2 regions of the Gordonia terrae genome follow, and region 1 is predicted to be linked to the other one. Evidence: riboswitches for the same ligand, from Rfam matches in the RefSeq annotation. Region 1 holds a riboswitch; the other holds the start of a gene.
What was found. Region 1 has a riboswitch for S-adenosylmethionine ahead of BCM27_RS09115 (bifunctional o-acetylhomoserine/o-acetylserine sulfhydrylase). Riboswitches for the same ligand answer to the same signal wherever they lie in the genome.
Positions count from the first base shown of each region.

Region 2: it holds a riboswitch for S-adenosylmethionine, as region 1 does, so the genes downstream of both, BCM27_RS20785 (aminotransferase class V-fold PLP-dependent enzyme) here and BCM27_RS09115 (bifunctional o-acetylhomoserine/o-acetylserine sulfhydrylase) in region 1, are expected to answer to the same signal.

Region 1 covers NZ_CP016594.1:2,007,202-2,014,453, reverse strand. Annotated here, with positions in the region: gene BCM27_RS09135 ((2Fe-2S)-binding protein) at 1-47, shown strand, start outside; gene bfr (bacterioferritin) at 148-633, shown strand; gene BCM27_RS09125 (MFS transporter) at 709-1,986, opposite strand; gene BCM27_RS09120 (cutinase family protein) at 2,115-3,899, opposite strand; SAM riboswitch class IV at 4,169-4,289, shown strand; gene BCM27_RS09115 (bifunctional o-acetylhomoserine/o-acetylserine sulfhydrylase) at 4,352-5,689, shown strand; gene metX (homoserine O-acetyltransferase MetX) at 5,706-6,860, shown strand; gene BCM27_RS09105 (Hsp70 family protein) at 6,894-7,252, opposite strand, start outside.
Region 2 covers NZ_CP016594.1:4,691,482-4,698,733, forward strand. Annotated here, with positions in the region: gene BCM27_RS20770 (MaoC family dehydratase) at 1-237, shown strand, start outside; gene BCM27_RS20775 (acyl CoA:acetate/3-ketoacid CoA transferase) at 298-1,914, shown strand; gene BCM27_RS20780 (hypothetical protein) at 1,940-2,440, opposite strand; gene BCM27_RS20785 (aminotransferase class V-fold PLP-dependent enzyme) at 2,437-3,792, opposite strand; SAM riboswitch class IV at 3,811-3,924, opposite strand; gene BCM27_RS20790 (isochorismate synthase) at 4,032-5,108, shown strand; gene BCM27_RS20795 (O-succinylhomoserine sulfhydrylase) at 5,130-6,347, opposite strand; gene BCM27_RS20800 (rhodanese-like domain-containing protein) at 6,344-6,757, opposite strand; gene BCM27_RS20805 (Rv0361 family membrane protein) at 6,754-7,224, opposite strand.

The DNA of each region.
Region 1 (7,252 bases):
ACGACATCCTGAGCGAAAGGGCGTCAACCGCGACGACCGCTGCATGACCTGACAGCCGACCCGACGAACCTCGCGCGACACGACGCGCGGGGGGTTTTGTCGTGTTACGGTTCGACCGGACATTCACGGCGAACCGGAGGCTGACACATGCGTGGCGACGACGAGGTCATCGAACTGCTCAACGAACAGCTCACCAGTGAGCTCACGGCGATCAACCAGTATTTCCTGCATGCGAAGATGCAGCAGAGCTGGGGGCTGACCGAGATCGCGGCCAAGACCCGGGCCGAGTCGATCGAAGAGATGACGCACGCCGAGATCCTGACCGATCGAATCCTGTTCCTCGATGCCCTCCCCAACTACCAGCGCCTGCTGCCGCTGCGCATCGGACAGTCGATCCGCGAGCAGTTCGAATCGGATATGGCGATCGAGGTCGAGGTCGTGGAACGACTCCGCCCCGGAATCGCGTTGTGCCGGTCCAAGGGTGACATCACGAGCGCGAACCTCCTGGAGCAGATCCTCGCCGACGAGGAAGAACACATCGACTACCTCGAAACCCAACTCGAGCTGATCAACAAACTCGGCGAACAGCTCTATCTCTCGAAGACCATCGCCACACCACCGACCAACAGCTGACCCACGCGTTCGACGACGAGGGCCGACCGGAACTCTCCGGTCGGCCCTCGTCGTCGAACAGAAGACTTCGCTCGGTCAGGATCCGACCGGCCGGCGCCGCGACGTCGCAAGGGCCACCACGGTGACCGCGATGCCGGCCAGCGCGAGCAACACCCCGACGACCGACGGTGCGAGATACCCGTAGCCTGCGCTGACCACCACACCACCGAGCAGCGCTCCGGCCGCGTTGGCGATGTTGAGTGCCGAATGGTTCAACGCGGCGGCCAGGGTCTGCGCGTCAGCAGCCACATCCATCAGCCTGGTCTGCAGCGCGGGCAGCATCGCCGTACCGGTGAGCGCCACCATGTACGTGAGAAACAGCGCTGCCCAGGCGTTCTCAGCCAGCACCGCGAACGCGCCGAGCGATAGGGCGCTGGCGGCGAGGCCACCGAGGATCGCCACCGACACGCTGCGGTCGGCGATGTAGCCGCCGACGAAGTTGCCGGTCACCATGCCCAGTCCGTACAGCATGAGCGCGAAGGGCACGACCGACACCGACAGCCCGGTGTCAGTGGTCAACGCCGAGTTCAGATACGTGTAGAACGCGAACATCCCGCCGAATCCGACGGTCCCGATGACGAGGGTGAACCAGACCTGGGACCGCTTGAGTGCACCGAGCTCGGTGAGCGGATCGGTGGTCTTCATCCCGGTGAGCGCCGGAAGGGCGCGCATCAGTGCGAAGACGGTGGCGACCCCGATGACGACGACGATCGCGAACGCCGACCGCCAGCCGAAGGTCTCCCCGAGCCAGGCGGCAGCCGGCACGCCGAACACGTTGGCAACCGACAGACCGAGCATCACCTGCCCCACGGCCTTGGCGCGATTCCGCGGGCCCGCGAGGTGAGCGGCGACCAGCGCCGCGACGCCGAAGTAGGCGCCGTGTGGCAGACCGGCCACGAACCTCGCCACCAGCAGCAGCCCGTAGTCCGGCGCGAGAACCGTGGCCAGGTTGCCCACGGTGAACGCCACCATCAAACCGATGAGCAACGTGCGTCGAGACATCCTCGCGGTGAGCGCCGCGATCAGCGGAGCCCCCACCACCACACCCATCGCGTACGCCGAGATGACATGTCCGGCAGTCGGTTCGGACACTCCGAGCGAGCCGGCGATGTTGGGCAGCAGACCCATCGCGACGAACTCGGTCGTACCGATCCCGAAACCGCCGAGAGCGAGGGCGAGAATCGTCCAGCGACGTACCCGGCGGGACACGCCGACCGAGACGGCCCCCTCGGGACGGTGGACCTCCGGAGCGGCGAGCCGATCCGTCAGCGAGACGTCGGCCGGGGCATCGGTGGTGGAAAGAGCGTCAGACACGGTTGATGCCAACCGTGTCCGAGACGCCCTGATTCCGGACACGGCGGTGAGTTCATTCACACCCCCCTGCCCGCGCGGTCATCGCATCGGCCGGGTCGCAGTCGGGCGCCGCGACCGTGCGCCCCGGATCAGCTGCCGGCCTCGGCGCCGCCGCCCCCGGACCCGTCTCCCGCCGGGGCCGTGTCGGCCGCCTCCGGGTCGTCTCCGGGCGGCTCGTCCCCCGCCGGTTCCTCCCCGGCCGGTTCCTCCCCGGCCGGTTCCTCCCCGGCCGGTTCTTCTCGGGACGGTTCGTCCCCGGACAGCTCGCCCGACGACGGATCGGTGGCGGCCGGGACCTCGTCGCGGACGGGCGCCGGGGCGGGATCCTCGTCGGGCGCCTCGACACCGCTCGCGTCGTCGGTGCCGGCGGGTCCCCCGGGAGTGTCGGCGGTCGGGTCGGCCGGGGCCGGTGGCGGCGCCACCGAGTCGTCGGATCCGGTGGCCGGTTCGACCCGAACCGGTTCGATGACGTCACCGGTTGCGGTCGCGAGCCTCGTGAACGTCGACGACCGCAGACTCGACGCATCCGCCGCGAGAACCGTGACGGTGCCGGCCTGTGGCGCCACCGGTCCGACGATCGTTCCCGCCCAGTACCGCACGAAGTTCACCGGGAGCAGGACGATGCTGCGGAGGCTCGCGGCCAGGGCGGTGGCTCCGTCGACGAATCTCGCCGGCGACAGCGTCAGGATCCCCTGCAGGATGTCCTCGAAGACGAACAGATCCGGCAGATAGGCGCCATATCCGAGCTTCGGCAGCGGTGGCAGGAGGTCCTGCACGAGCCGGATCACCGGCTGCAGGTTCGCGAGTTCGATGCCGTACGGCAAGTCGATCGTCGGACGACCGGACAAGAAGTCCCCGATGTCACCGGAAAATCCCAGATCGCGCGCCCACCCCTGAACGAGTTCGGCGAATGCGGAATCGGCGGTGACCACGCACACCGCGGTCCCCGGATCGCAGCGAACGGTCCGCCCGTCGTTCCACGTCGATGTGCGCGGATCCCGATACATCTGGAACGGATAGAGGTTGTGCTTGGTGAAGTAGCCGAGCAGGCCGTCGATCGCGCCGATCGGGTCGTGGATCGGATCCGGCAGGTCACAGATGGGATCGCCATCGATGCAGACCGACACCACCCGGCCCTCGAGGTCTCCGAACCCGCCGTCGGTCTCGGACGCACCTCGTGCCCCTGCCATCGTCAGACCCGGGATGATCCCGATCAGCGACAACTCGATACCGCGGCCGGTCTTGTCGCCGGAGCGGCGGGGATCCGCGTACAGCTCGCCGGAGATGTTCCCCGTCACGATGTCCACCAGAACCGGATTGCCCTGCTCGTCGAGCATGACGTCGCCGTTCTCGTCGGTCGCGACGACCTGCTCGACGTTGCGACCGTTCCCGATGTCGGCGAGTACGTCCCCGGCGACACGGGCACCCTGGGAATAGCCTGCGACCACGATGTCGGCGCCTGCTCCGCATCGTTGCTGATAGCCGGCGATCGCCGACGCCGTCGCACTCGTGCCCTGTCCGGTGCTGTCGTCGTATCCGGCGGCACCGAGTGGCCAGAGCGTGGTCGGGTAGTCGACGTGGATCACGTCCTTGGGCGCGGCGAGATAGGGACTTCCCGGGTCGTCCTCGATGACCACCTCGCCGTTCTCCACCGTCGGCACCTTGCCGGTGTAGCGCTGCTTCACACCGACGAGATGGGCGCTCTCCGGGTCGTTGGTCCCGGCCACGATGATGACCGCGCCCGAGTCGCTGCATTCGGCGGCCGTCGCGGGAGGGGCCCCGGACAGGCTGAGAGCTGCCGCGACCGCCAGGGCGGTCAGAGCGGCGATCGTGAGCGAGGTCCGTCGGGTTCGGAGACGAGCGATCGCGGCCATGGGGCGCTCCTGTGCGAACCCGGACCACCCGATCGGAATCCTCCGACGCAGCCGGGGCTGGTCCGAACGCTAGATCCGCGACGGTGAAACCGACAGCACGCTGAGGGACGCTAACGACCGTGACCTGGCACTATGCCCCTGACCACACGTGATTTCACTCGGTCGGAGGACAGCTCATGCCACCTTCGGACCGCGCTTGGAAAGTGTTGGACGCGGCCTGACCGGGACGGTTCTCCGGCACTCACATCCGTGTTATATCCTTGTCGCCAGGTCATGAGCATCAGCGTCAAGCCCCGGCTGGCTGATCGGCAACCCTCCAACCGCGGTGGGGTGCTCCGGGTGATGACCGGGTTGTGGGATCGCAGCGACGATCCCCGGCAAGCGCGGGTCCGAAGGTCGGACCCCACCAGGGTCGAGTTGGCCCTGCCGACCGTAGAAAGTGATCAATCGCCATGTCTGATGCCCCTGACGGCACTTCCGCCGACGGCACCTCCCCAGTGGACAACTGGAGCTTCGAGACCAAGCAGATCCACGCCGGACAGGCCGCCGATGCGGTGACGAACGCGCGGGCGCTGCCGATCTACCAGACGACGTCGTACGTCTTCAACGACACACAGCACGCCGCGAACCTCTTCGGGCTCGCCGAGCCGGGCAACATCTACACCCGCATCATGAATCCGACCCAGGATGCCGTCGAGCAGCGGATCGCCGCACTCGAGGGTGGCGTCGCCGCGCTGCTCGTGGCATCGGGCCAGGCCGCGGAGACCTACGCGATCCTCAACATCGTCGAGACCGGCGGCCACGTGGTGTCGAGCCCGCGCCTGTACGGCGGCACCTTCAATCTCTTCCATTACACGCTGCCGAAGCTGGGCGTCGAGGTCACGTTCGTCGACGATCCCGAGGATCCGGCGTCGTGGCAGGCCGCGGTCAAGGACAACACCCGCGCGTTCTTCGGTGAGTCGATCTCCAACCCCAACAACGAGATCCTGGACATCCCCGGCATCTCGGAGGTCGCCCACCGCAACGGCGTACCGCTGATCATCGACAACACGGTCGCCACGCCGTACCTGATCAATCCGCTGGCCCACGGGGCCGACATCGTCGTGCATTCGGCCACCAAGTACATTGGCGGCCACGGCACGGCGATCGGCGGCGTCATCGTCGACGGCGGGACCTTCGACTGGCGTGTCCAGCGCGACGGGAAAGACCTGTTCCCCGGTTTCACCACCCCGGACCCCAGCTACCACGGCGCGGTCTTCGCCGACCTCGGGGCGCCCGCGTTCGCACTCAAGGCCCGCGTGCAGTGGTTGCGTGACACGGGTGCGGCCATCGCGCCGTTCAACGCGTTCCTGCTCGCGCAGGGTTTGGAGACCCTGAGCCTGCGCATCGAGCGCCATGTCGCCAACGCGCAGAAGGTCGCCGCCTTCCTCGAGGGACACGGCCAGGTCGAGTCGGTGGCGTACGCCGGCCTGGAGTCCTCCCCCTGGTACAAGCGCGGCCAGGAACTGGCCCCCAAGGGTCAGGGCGCGATCATCGCCTTCGAGATCACCGGCGGCGTGGACGCCGGCAAGAGGTTCGTCGACGCGCTCAGCCTGCACAGCCACGTCGCCAACATCGGCGACGTGCGCTCGCTGGTGATCCACCCGGCCTCGACCACGCACAGTCAGTTGACCCCCGAGGAGCAACTCGCCGCGGGCGTGACCCCCGGACTGGTCCGACTGGCCGTGGGCATCGAGGGAATCGACGACATCCTGGCCGACCTCGAACAGGGATTCGCGGCGGCCAAGTGAAACAGGTGAGGCAGCTTTGTCGGTGAGTATCGACCTGAACGCGACAGCGTCTGATCAGCCCGATTGGGAGTCTCTCCCGGACGGGGAACTCGTCGGCATCCCGATCGGGTCGCTGCCTCTCGACAGCGGAGCACGGATCGACGACGTCACCCTGGCGTTCCAGCGCTGGGGGACGTTGTCGCCGTCCCGCGACAACGTGATCCTCACTCTTCATGCGCTGACGGGTGACTCGCATGTCACCGGCCCCGCCGACGCCGACCACGACTCGGCCGGATGGTGGGACGGGTTGATCGGGCCCGGGCAGGCCATCGACACCGACGAGTGGTGCGTCATCTCTGCCAACGTCCTCGGGGGATGCAAGGGGTCCACCGGCCCGGGTTCCATCGCCCCCGACGGCCGTCCGTGGGGTTCGCGTTTCCCACAGATCACCGTCCTCGACCAGGTCCGCGCCGAGGTGGCACTCCTCGATCGCCTCGGAATCACCAGCGTCGGTGCGGTTCTCGGCGGGTCGATGGGTGGCGCGCGCGCCCTCGAGTGGGTCATCGAGTACCCCGACCGGGTGCGCAGTGCACTCGTCCTCGCCGTCGGCGCCCGCGCGACCGCGGACCAGATCGGTATCCAGTCCGCTCAGATCGCCGCGATCAAGGCCGACCCGGACTGGCGCGGTGGCGACTATCACGGCACTGGACGAATCCCGTTGCAGGGCATGGGAATCGCTCGTCGAATCGCCCATCTCATGTACCGCAGCGAACCCGAGCTCGACAGCCGATTCGCGAACGACGCCCAGGGCGACGAGAATCCGCTGACCGGCGGGCGCTACGCGGTGCAGAGCTACCTCGACCATCAGGCGTCGAAGCTGATGTCGCGCTTCGACCCGGCGAGCTACGTCGTCCTCACCGAGGTCCTCAACCATCACGATGTCGGGCGCGGTCGCGGCGGAGTCGCCAAGGCGCTCAACGCATGCACCGTTCCGGTGATCGTCGGGGGAATCGACTCCGACCGCCTCTACCCGATCCGGCTCCAGGTCGAACTCGCCGAGGAGCTGGGCAACTGCGTCGGCGGCCTCCAGGTCGTCCACTCCGACACCGGTCACGACGGCTTCCTGACCGAGTTCGACGCCATCAGCGATCTACTCAAGCGCACAGTCGAACTCGCGCGACGCGACGCCTGAGGGCGTCCCGATCCGGCCGTCGGCGACCTCTCGTCAGCGCGGCGCGGGAACCGTGGGCACCGGACTGCTGGGCTGAGGCGACGGCGGGATCTGCGGTGCCGACTCCCCGCCCCGATCAGCGGGCCGCCCTGAGTCGGGCACCGACGGCGCCTGGGTCTCCCCCTGGGCGCGCGTGCTGCTCGGCCGTGCCGAACCGGTGCGCGGAGACTCCGGCGTCGGCGTCGTATACGTCGGAGGCGGAGGCGTGGGCGCGGCGCTCGGCGGGAGGAAACCCGGCGGCAACAGTTCCGGCGGGATCGTCGGCGTCGATCCGGGCGGGAACGGCAACTCCGGCCACGGGAACGGCGACAGCGTGCGGGTGCTGGTGCTCGTCGACGGGCGCGTCGGCGGCA
Region 2 (7,252 bases), 2.7 Mb from region 1:
ACCGAGATCGCGGCACGTGCCGGCGAGCGCGCGGTGTCCTACGGCTACGACCGTGTCCGCTTCGTCGCGCCGGTCTTCCTCGGGGACACGGTCACCATCACCTACACAGTCGACCGGATCGATGATGCCGACCAGAAGTCGCACTCGTCGATCGTCGCGACGAATCAGCGCGGCGAGACCTGCATGGTGGCCACCCATGTCCTGAAGTTCCTGCCGCACAACGATTCCGCATCCTGAGCCGTCCGCCTCGACGACCCACCCCGACCACCCGATCCGTCCGTCCCACCAGGAGAGCTCGTGCACACACCTCGAATCCTCACCGCCCGCCAGGCTGCCGACCTGATCCACGACGGCGACACCATCACGGTCAGCTCCTCGTCGGGTCTCGGCTGCCCGGACGCCGTCCTCGCCGGTATCGGCACACGGTTCGACGAGACCCGTTCGCCCGCCGGGATCACCAGCGTTCACAGCATTGCCGCGGGCGACATGTGGGGGATCAAGGGCATCGACCATCTCGCCCGTCCCGGCCTGCTCCGCCGCGTCGTCGCCGGTTCCTATCCGTCCGGTCCGTCGAGCGCCGACCCCCCCGCGATCTGGCAGATGATCGAGAACAACGAGGTCGAGGCCTACAACCTTCCGTCGGGCATTCTGTTCCAGCTCCATCGGGCCGCGGCCGCCAAGCAGCCCGGGGTGCTGTCGCAGGTCGGCATCGACACCTTCGTCGACCCCCGCGTCGGAGCCGGACGGATGAACACCATCACGCCGAACGCCTACGTCCGGGTGCAGGAGATCGACGACCAGGAGTGGCTGTTCTACGAGGCGCTGGTTCCCGACGTCGCCGTCATCCGCGCGACCACCGCCGACACCCACGGCAACCTCACCTTCGAAGAAGAGGCCTCGCCCCTGGGTGCGCTCGACCTCGCCTACGCCGCACACAACAACGGCGGGGTGGTCATCGCGCAGGTGAAGTACCTGGCCGAGGGCGGCAGTCTCGCACCGCAGGCGGTCCGGGTACCCGGCATCCTCGTCGACGCCATCGTCGTCGTGCCCGACCAGCTACAGACCACCCAGACCCCGTACGACCCCGCCATCTCGGGTGAGCTGCGACGCCCACTGAGCACCCTCGACCCCGTCCCCTTCTCCTTGGAGAAGATCATGGCGCGTCGCGCCGCTGCGGAGTTGCGATCCGGCGAGATCGCCAACATAGGTTTCGGCGTCTCGGCACTCGTCCCCCACGTTCTCGTGGAAGAAGGTCTTCCACAGGCAGTCTCGTGGGTGATCGAACAGGGCGCGGTCGGCGGTGTCCCGCTGCTCGACTTCGTTTTCGGCGTATCGCAGAACCCCGACGCGATCATGCAGAGCTCGGATCAGTTCACGCTGTTGCAGGGAGGCGGGTTCGAGCATTCGCTGCTCTCGTTCCTCGAGATCGATCGGCACGGCAACGTCAACGTGCACAGCCTGCCCAAGCGGCGTCATGTCACCGCGGGCCTCGGCGGCTTCGTCGACATCACCACGGGAGCACCCTCGATCGTCTTCGTCGGCTCGTTCACCGCGGGCCGTCGTGACATCGGGATCGGGAACGGCCGGCTGGACATCCGAGCCGACGGTCCGCACACCAAACTGGTCGCCGACGTCGACTCACCGACCTTCTCGGGCCGGCGAGCGATCGAGAAGGGTCAGCGGGTCCTCTATGTCACCGAGCGTGCGGTCCTCGAACTCCGGCCGGCAGGCATCACCGTCGTCGAGATCGCTCCCGGCGTGGATCTACAGCGCGACGTACTCGACCGCTCGGAGTTCGAGCTCCTCGTCGACCCCGACCTGCGCACCATGGCCTCGGGCCTGTTCTCGCCGGACCGCATGGGGCTGACCCTCGACCTCCAGCCTGCGCATTCGCGCATCCGCGCGCTGGACTGAGGACACCCGGACCGAGGCCGGACCGTCAGGCCACGCGGTGCCGCTGCTCGGCGAGAACCGGCAGGATCTGTTCGCGGATGCGCACTTCGGTGGCCGCGCCGTCGATCGGGACCAGGATCACCGCGTCGGCGACCTCGGCCGCGTAGATGTCGCGGACCAGCGTGATCAGTCCGTGGGTGGTCCCGATGTAGCGGATGGTCCCGGAGCTCGCCTCCGACGACGCGACCACCGCGGCAGCGGCCGCCGCACGCGCCGACGCGGCATCCGGCGCGACGGCCACCTCCACCTCCAGGGCGACAACGAATCTCGCTTGATCGTGGCTGCCGGCCCGGAGCAGGGAACGCGCCCGCTGCGCATCGCGAAGGGTCTCGCGTCGCACGACGATCGGAAATGTCTGTGCCAGTTCGTCTCCGGCGACGGCGACCTGAAATCCCGGCCGGCCGATGCTGATCGGGGCCGTCGGTGGGGATGTCGGTGCGGGGACCACGGTGCCGCGGTCTGCACGTGCGTCGAGTTCGATGGTCATCGTGTCACCCCTCGTTCGAGTTCGGTCGGATCGTCTGTTCGGTCAGTGCTTGCGGTCAGGGCGCGTAGCGCGTCGAGCAGCCGGTCGATGTCATCGGAGGTGGTTCCCGCGCCGAAACTCGCGCGAACCGCGCCGGCCGGATGACCGAGACGTCTGAGCAGCGGGTGGGCACAGAACCGGCCGTCGCGCACACCGATGCCGTGTTGTGCACTCAGATACTCCGCGACGACCCGCGGTGCGATGCCGTCGACGGTGAAGCCCGCGATGCCGACCCGATCGGTGGAGTCGGCGAAGATCCGCAACGGCCGCACCCCGTCGATCGCGGCCAGTCCCCCGTCGAGACGCTCGGACAGGCGCGCCTCGTGCAACCCGATCGCCTCCGGCCCGAGGTCGGCGAGTGCGCGACAGGCCCGGGCGATCGACACCGCGCCGAGCACGTTCGGCGAGCCGGCCTCGTGGCGGGCGGCCCCGGTGTGCCAGGTGACCCCACCGGCACTCGGACCCAGGTCGACGTCGGCGGTCGCACCGCCGCCGGCAAGGTAGGCATCGGCGGCGTCGAACCAGTCCCGGCGGCCGATCAGGACTCCGGCGCCGAAGGGCGCGTACGCCTTGTGTCCGGAGAAGGCCAGGTAGTCGATGCCGTGACTGACGATGGCCACGGGTCGGTGCGCGACGAGCTGCGCGGCGTCGACCAGGATGCGGGCCCCGTGCCGGTGGGCGATCGACGCGAGCCGGCCGATCGGCAGCACCTCGCCGGTGACGTTCGACGCCGCGGTGACCGCGAGCAGCGAGGCCGGCGCCGACGCGAGCTCGACCTCGAGCGCGACCAGGGTGTCCTCGATGGTGTCGCAGGCCGGGACGACCCGGGCCCGGTTGCGACCGTCGCGCGGCGCGCACCACGGCAGCAGGTTGGCGTGATGCTCGATGTCGAGCACCACGACGTCCCCGGGGGTGATGTGGGCGGCGAGGTTGATGGCGTCGGTGGTGTTGCGGGTGAAGACGACGGTGTCGTCGACCCGCCCGCGGACGAACTCGCGCACGGTCTCCCGAGCGTCCTCGTACCGGGCGGTCGTGACCTGCGACAGGTGGCCGGCACCGCGGTGGACACTCGCGTACTCGCCGAGCCCCTCGGCGACCGCGGCGGCCACCGAACTCAGTGCCGGCGCACTCGCCGCGTAATCGAGATTGACGTATCGCGTCGTCCCGCCGCCGGCCAACGGTACGGTCACGTCGGCGCCGAGGACCGGGGCGAGACCGGGAACGGCCGGGCGCGCACGGTGGTCGAGACCGACGACGTGGGCATCGACAGACTCGTGGCCGACAGTTCTCGGTGCTGACAGGACAGCGGTCATGGCAGGAGCTCCTCTGAATTTCCGCGCTTGCCGCGTCCGGTCGGTACGCGGCCAGGTCGTCACCCGGAGCACCCCACCGCGGAGGAGGGTTGCCGACCAGCGAGCCGGGGCTTGTCACTGGCACTCATGACCTACGAACCAGAGTCGTCGATGCCGCGCAGACGTGTCAATTTTCACTCAGCGTGATCCGAAGTTAGGGCACACTTACCTGTAGCGTGTCAGGGGTGTCAGCGACTGATGTGTTCGTGTTGTCCCGCCCGCACGGCACCGTGCGGGGCCGGGGCGCCGTCCGGGGTTTCACCGATGTCGATGCGGCCTCGGCCGCGCTGCGTTCCGGCGAGGTCGGCGCGCTGACCGGCGCGATCCCGTTCGATCTCGCCGACCCGGCCGCGCTGGTGGTGCCCGAGGTCCTGGACTTCGACGACGCACCGCTGGCCGGCGGACCGCCGCTGTCGCGAATCCCGCTGTCGACCACCCTGCACCCCACCGCGGATGAACACCGCGAACGGGTGGCGCACGCCGTCAAACGCATCGTTGCCGGCGACGTCGGCAAGGTGGTCCTCGCCCGCAGCGTCGACATCGTGCTCGACCGAGAGGTCGCGCCAGGCGAACTCCTCGATGCCCTCGCGGGCGGGAACGCCGGGCACAATGCGTTCGGCGTCGACCTCGGCGCGGCCACCGGCTCCGGGTCGTGGTTGTTCGGTGCGAGTCCCGAAGTGCTGCTGCGGAAGTCGGGATCGGTCGTCACCTGTCACCCGTACGCGGGGTCGGCGCCCCGATCGCCGGATCCGGTCGTCGACCGCGCGGTCGCCGACGGATTGTTCTCCTCGGCCAAGGATCTCGCCGAACACGCGTTCGTCGTGGATCATCTGCGGGACCGGCTGTCGCATCTGTGCGACGACGTCGACGCGCCGTCGACCCCGCGCCTGCAGTCGACCGGTGAGGTGTGGCATCTAGCCACCCCGATCCGCGCGACGCTCCGCGACCCCGCCACCACCGCACTGGATCTCGCGCTTCTGCTCGGACCAACCCCCGCCGTCTGCGGCACACCGAGTGATGTTGCGGCACAGATCATCCGAGAGGTCGAGGGGGAACGCGGCTTCTATGCGGGAGCCGTCGGCTGGTGCGACGCCGCCGGCGACGGCGAGTGGATGGTGACCATCCGGTGCCTCGAACTCGAGGCAGATCGTCGCAGCCTCCGCACGTGGGCCGGGGGCGGCATCGTCGAACACTCCGATCCCCAGGGCGAGCTCGAGGAGACCGCGTTCAAACTCCGCACGGTCTTGAACGCGTTGGGAATCGACGGCCTCGAATAGCCGCGTCCGGGCGGCGCCGGCTCAGCCCAGCGCCTGGTCCAGATCCCCGAGCAGGTCGTCGACCCCTTCGAGCCCGACCGACAGCCGCACCACCGAGTCGCTGAGGCCGATGGCAGCGCGTCCGTCGGGCCCCATCGCACGATGCGTGGTGGTCGCCGGGTGGGTGATCAGCGACTTCGAGTCACCGAGATTATTGGAGATGTCGACGATCTGCAGGCCGTTGAGCACCTCGAAGGCGCGCTTCTTGCCGTCGATGCCGTCGTGGTCGTTGAGCTCGAAGGTCACCACGGTGCCGCCGCCCGACATCTGCGACTTCGCGAGATCGTACTGCGGGTGAGATTGCAGGAACGGGTATTTCACCCACCGCACGCGCGGGTCGGCCTCGAGGAAGTCGGCGATCCGGAGCGCGGAGGACACCGAGGCGTCGACGCGTAGGCGCAGTGTCTCCAGACCCTTCACCAGCGTCCAGGCGTTGAACGGACTCAGCGCGGGACCGGTGTGGCGCATCAACTGCTGGACCGGCCCGTCGATGTACTCCTTGGCGCCGAGCACGGCTCCGCCCATGACGCGGCCCTGTCCGTCGATGTGTTTGGTGCCCGAGTACACGATGACGTCGGCGCCCAGATCGAGACCACGCTGCAGCAACGGCGTGGCGAAGACGTTGTCCAGCACCACCTGTGCGCCCGCGGCGTGCGCGAGTTCGGAGACCTTCACGACGTCGACGAGGCTCTGCATCGGGTTCGACGGGGTCTCGAAGAACACCGCGTCGGTGGGCTTCGACAGCGCCCGCTCCCACTGTTCGAGGTCTTCACCGTCGACGAATTCGGTCTCCACACCCCACCGCGGCAGGATCTCGTTGCACACGACGAAGCAGGAACCGAACAGGCTGCGTGCGGCGACGAGCCGGTCACCGGCCTTGAGCAGCGCCCCGAGTGCGACGAACACCGCGGCCATGCCGCTCGCGGTCGCGAAACACGCTTCAGCACCCTCGAGTTGACGCAGACGCTCCTGGAACATCTCGACGGTCGGGTTGCCGTAGCGCGAGTAGACGAATCGCTCGTCCTCCCCGGTGAAGGCACGTTCAGCCGCCTCGGCGGAGTCGTAGACGTAACCGCTTGTGAGGTAGAGGCCCTCGGAGGTCTCGTGGAATCCGGAGCGCGACAATCCACCGCGTACCGCGATGGTGTCGGCCGACAACCCTTCGGGGAGCGGGCGACCCCCGGGCAGATCAGGACTCACGATTGCCTCCACGGCAGGTTCTCGGCACGCCAGCCCGACGCGCCGCGATGGTCGTTCTCATCGAGGGCACCCTCGAAACCGTCGACGATGTTGTAGGCCTTGCCGATTCCGTCGGCGGTCGCGGCTTGCGCGGCGCCGATCGACCGATGCCCGGAGCGGCAGATGAAGATGACCTCCTGGTCGTCGGACACGCCCGAATCGCGCAGCTGTGCGACGAAGTCGTCGTTACGCCGCCCCTCGGGAAAGGTGGTCCACTCGGCGAAGATCGTGCGCTTGCCCAGGATCTCGAGGTCGGGCACGCCGACGAACGACCATTCGGCTTGCGTCCGACAGTCCACCAGCACCGCGTTCGGATTGCTCTCGAGCTTCTCCCACGCCTCACGGGGGGTCAGGTCACCGGCATAGGTCATGAGGAACACACCTTCCATTCGCCGTTCTCGCGCACCACGATCGTGTCGACGACGTTCACGTCGTCGGGTGTCTTGTCATAGTGCCAATGAACCTTCGCGGTCGCCCGGTCACCGTCGACGACCAATTCCGTGATCTCCGGGATCTCGATGTGACCGTTGCGGGTCAGGGTTTCCCGGTTGTCCTGCACGAACCGCTCTTCGGAGATGAAATCGGCCGCCTCCACGTCGGCGGCGCAGATGTTCGCCCGGTACTCGGCATAATTCGGGCCGTTCCGCGCGGTGTAGACGTCGTTGATCGCGTACTGGACCTGGGCCGAGTCGCCGGCCCGGTCCTCGGCGGGACGGGTCACATTCGACAGCACGACGCCGAGCACGACGAGGCCCACGACGCCCGCCGCGACGAAGAACGGCCATGCGTTCTTCCACGACGGGGGCCTCTGGTCACCCTCACCTGCAGCTTCGGCCATGGCGGGCAGTCTATCGAGCGTCCCGGGA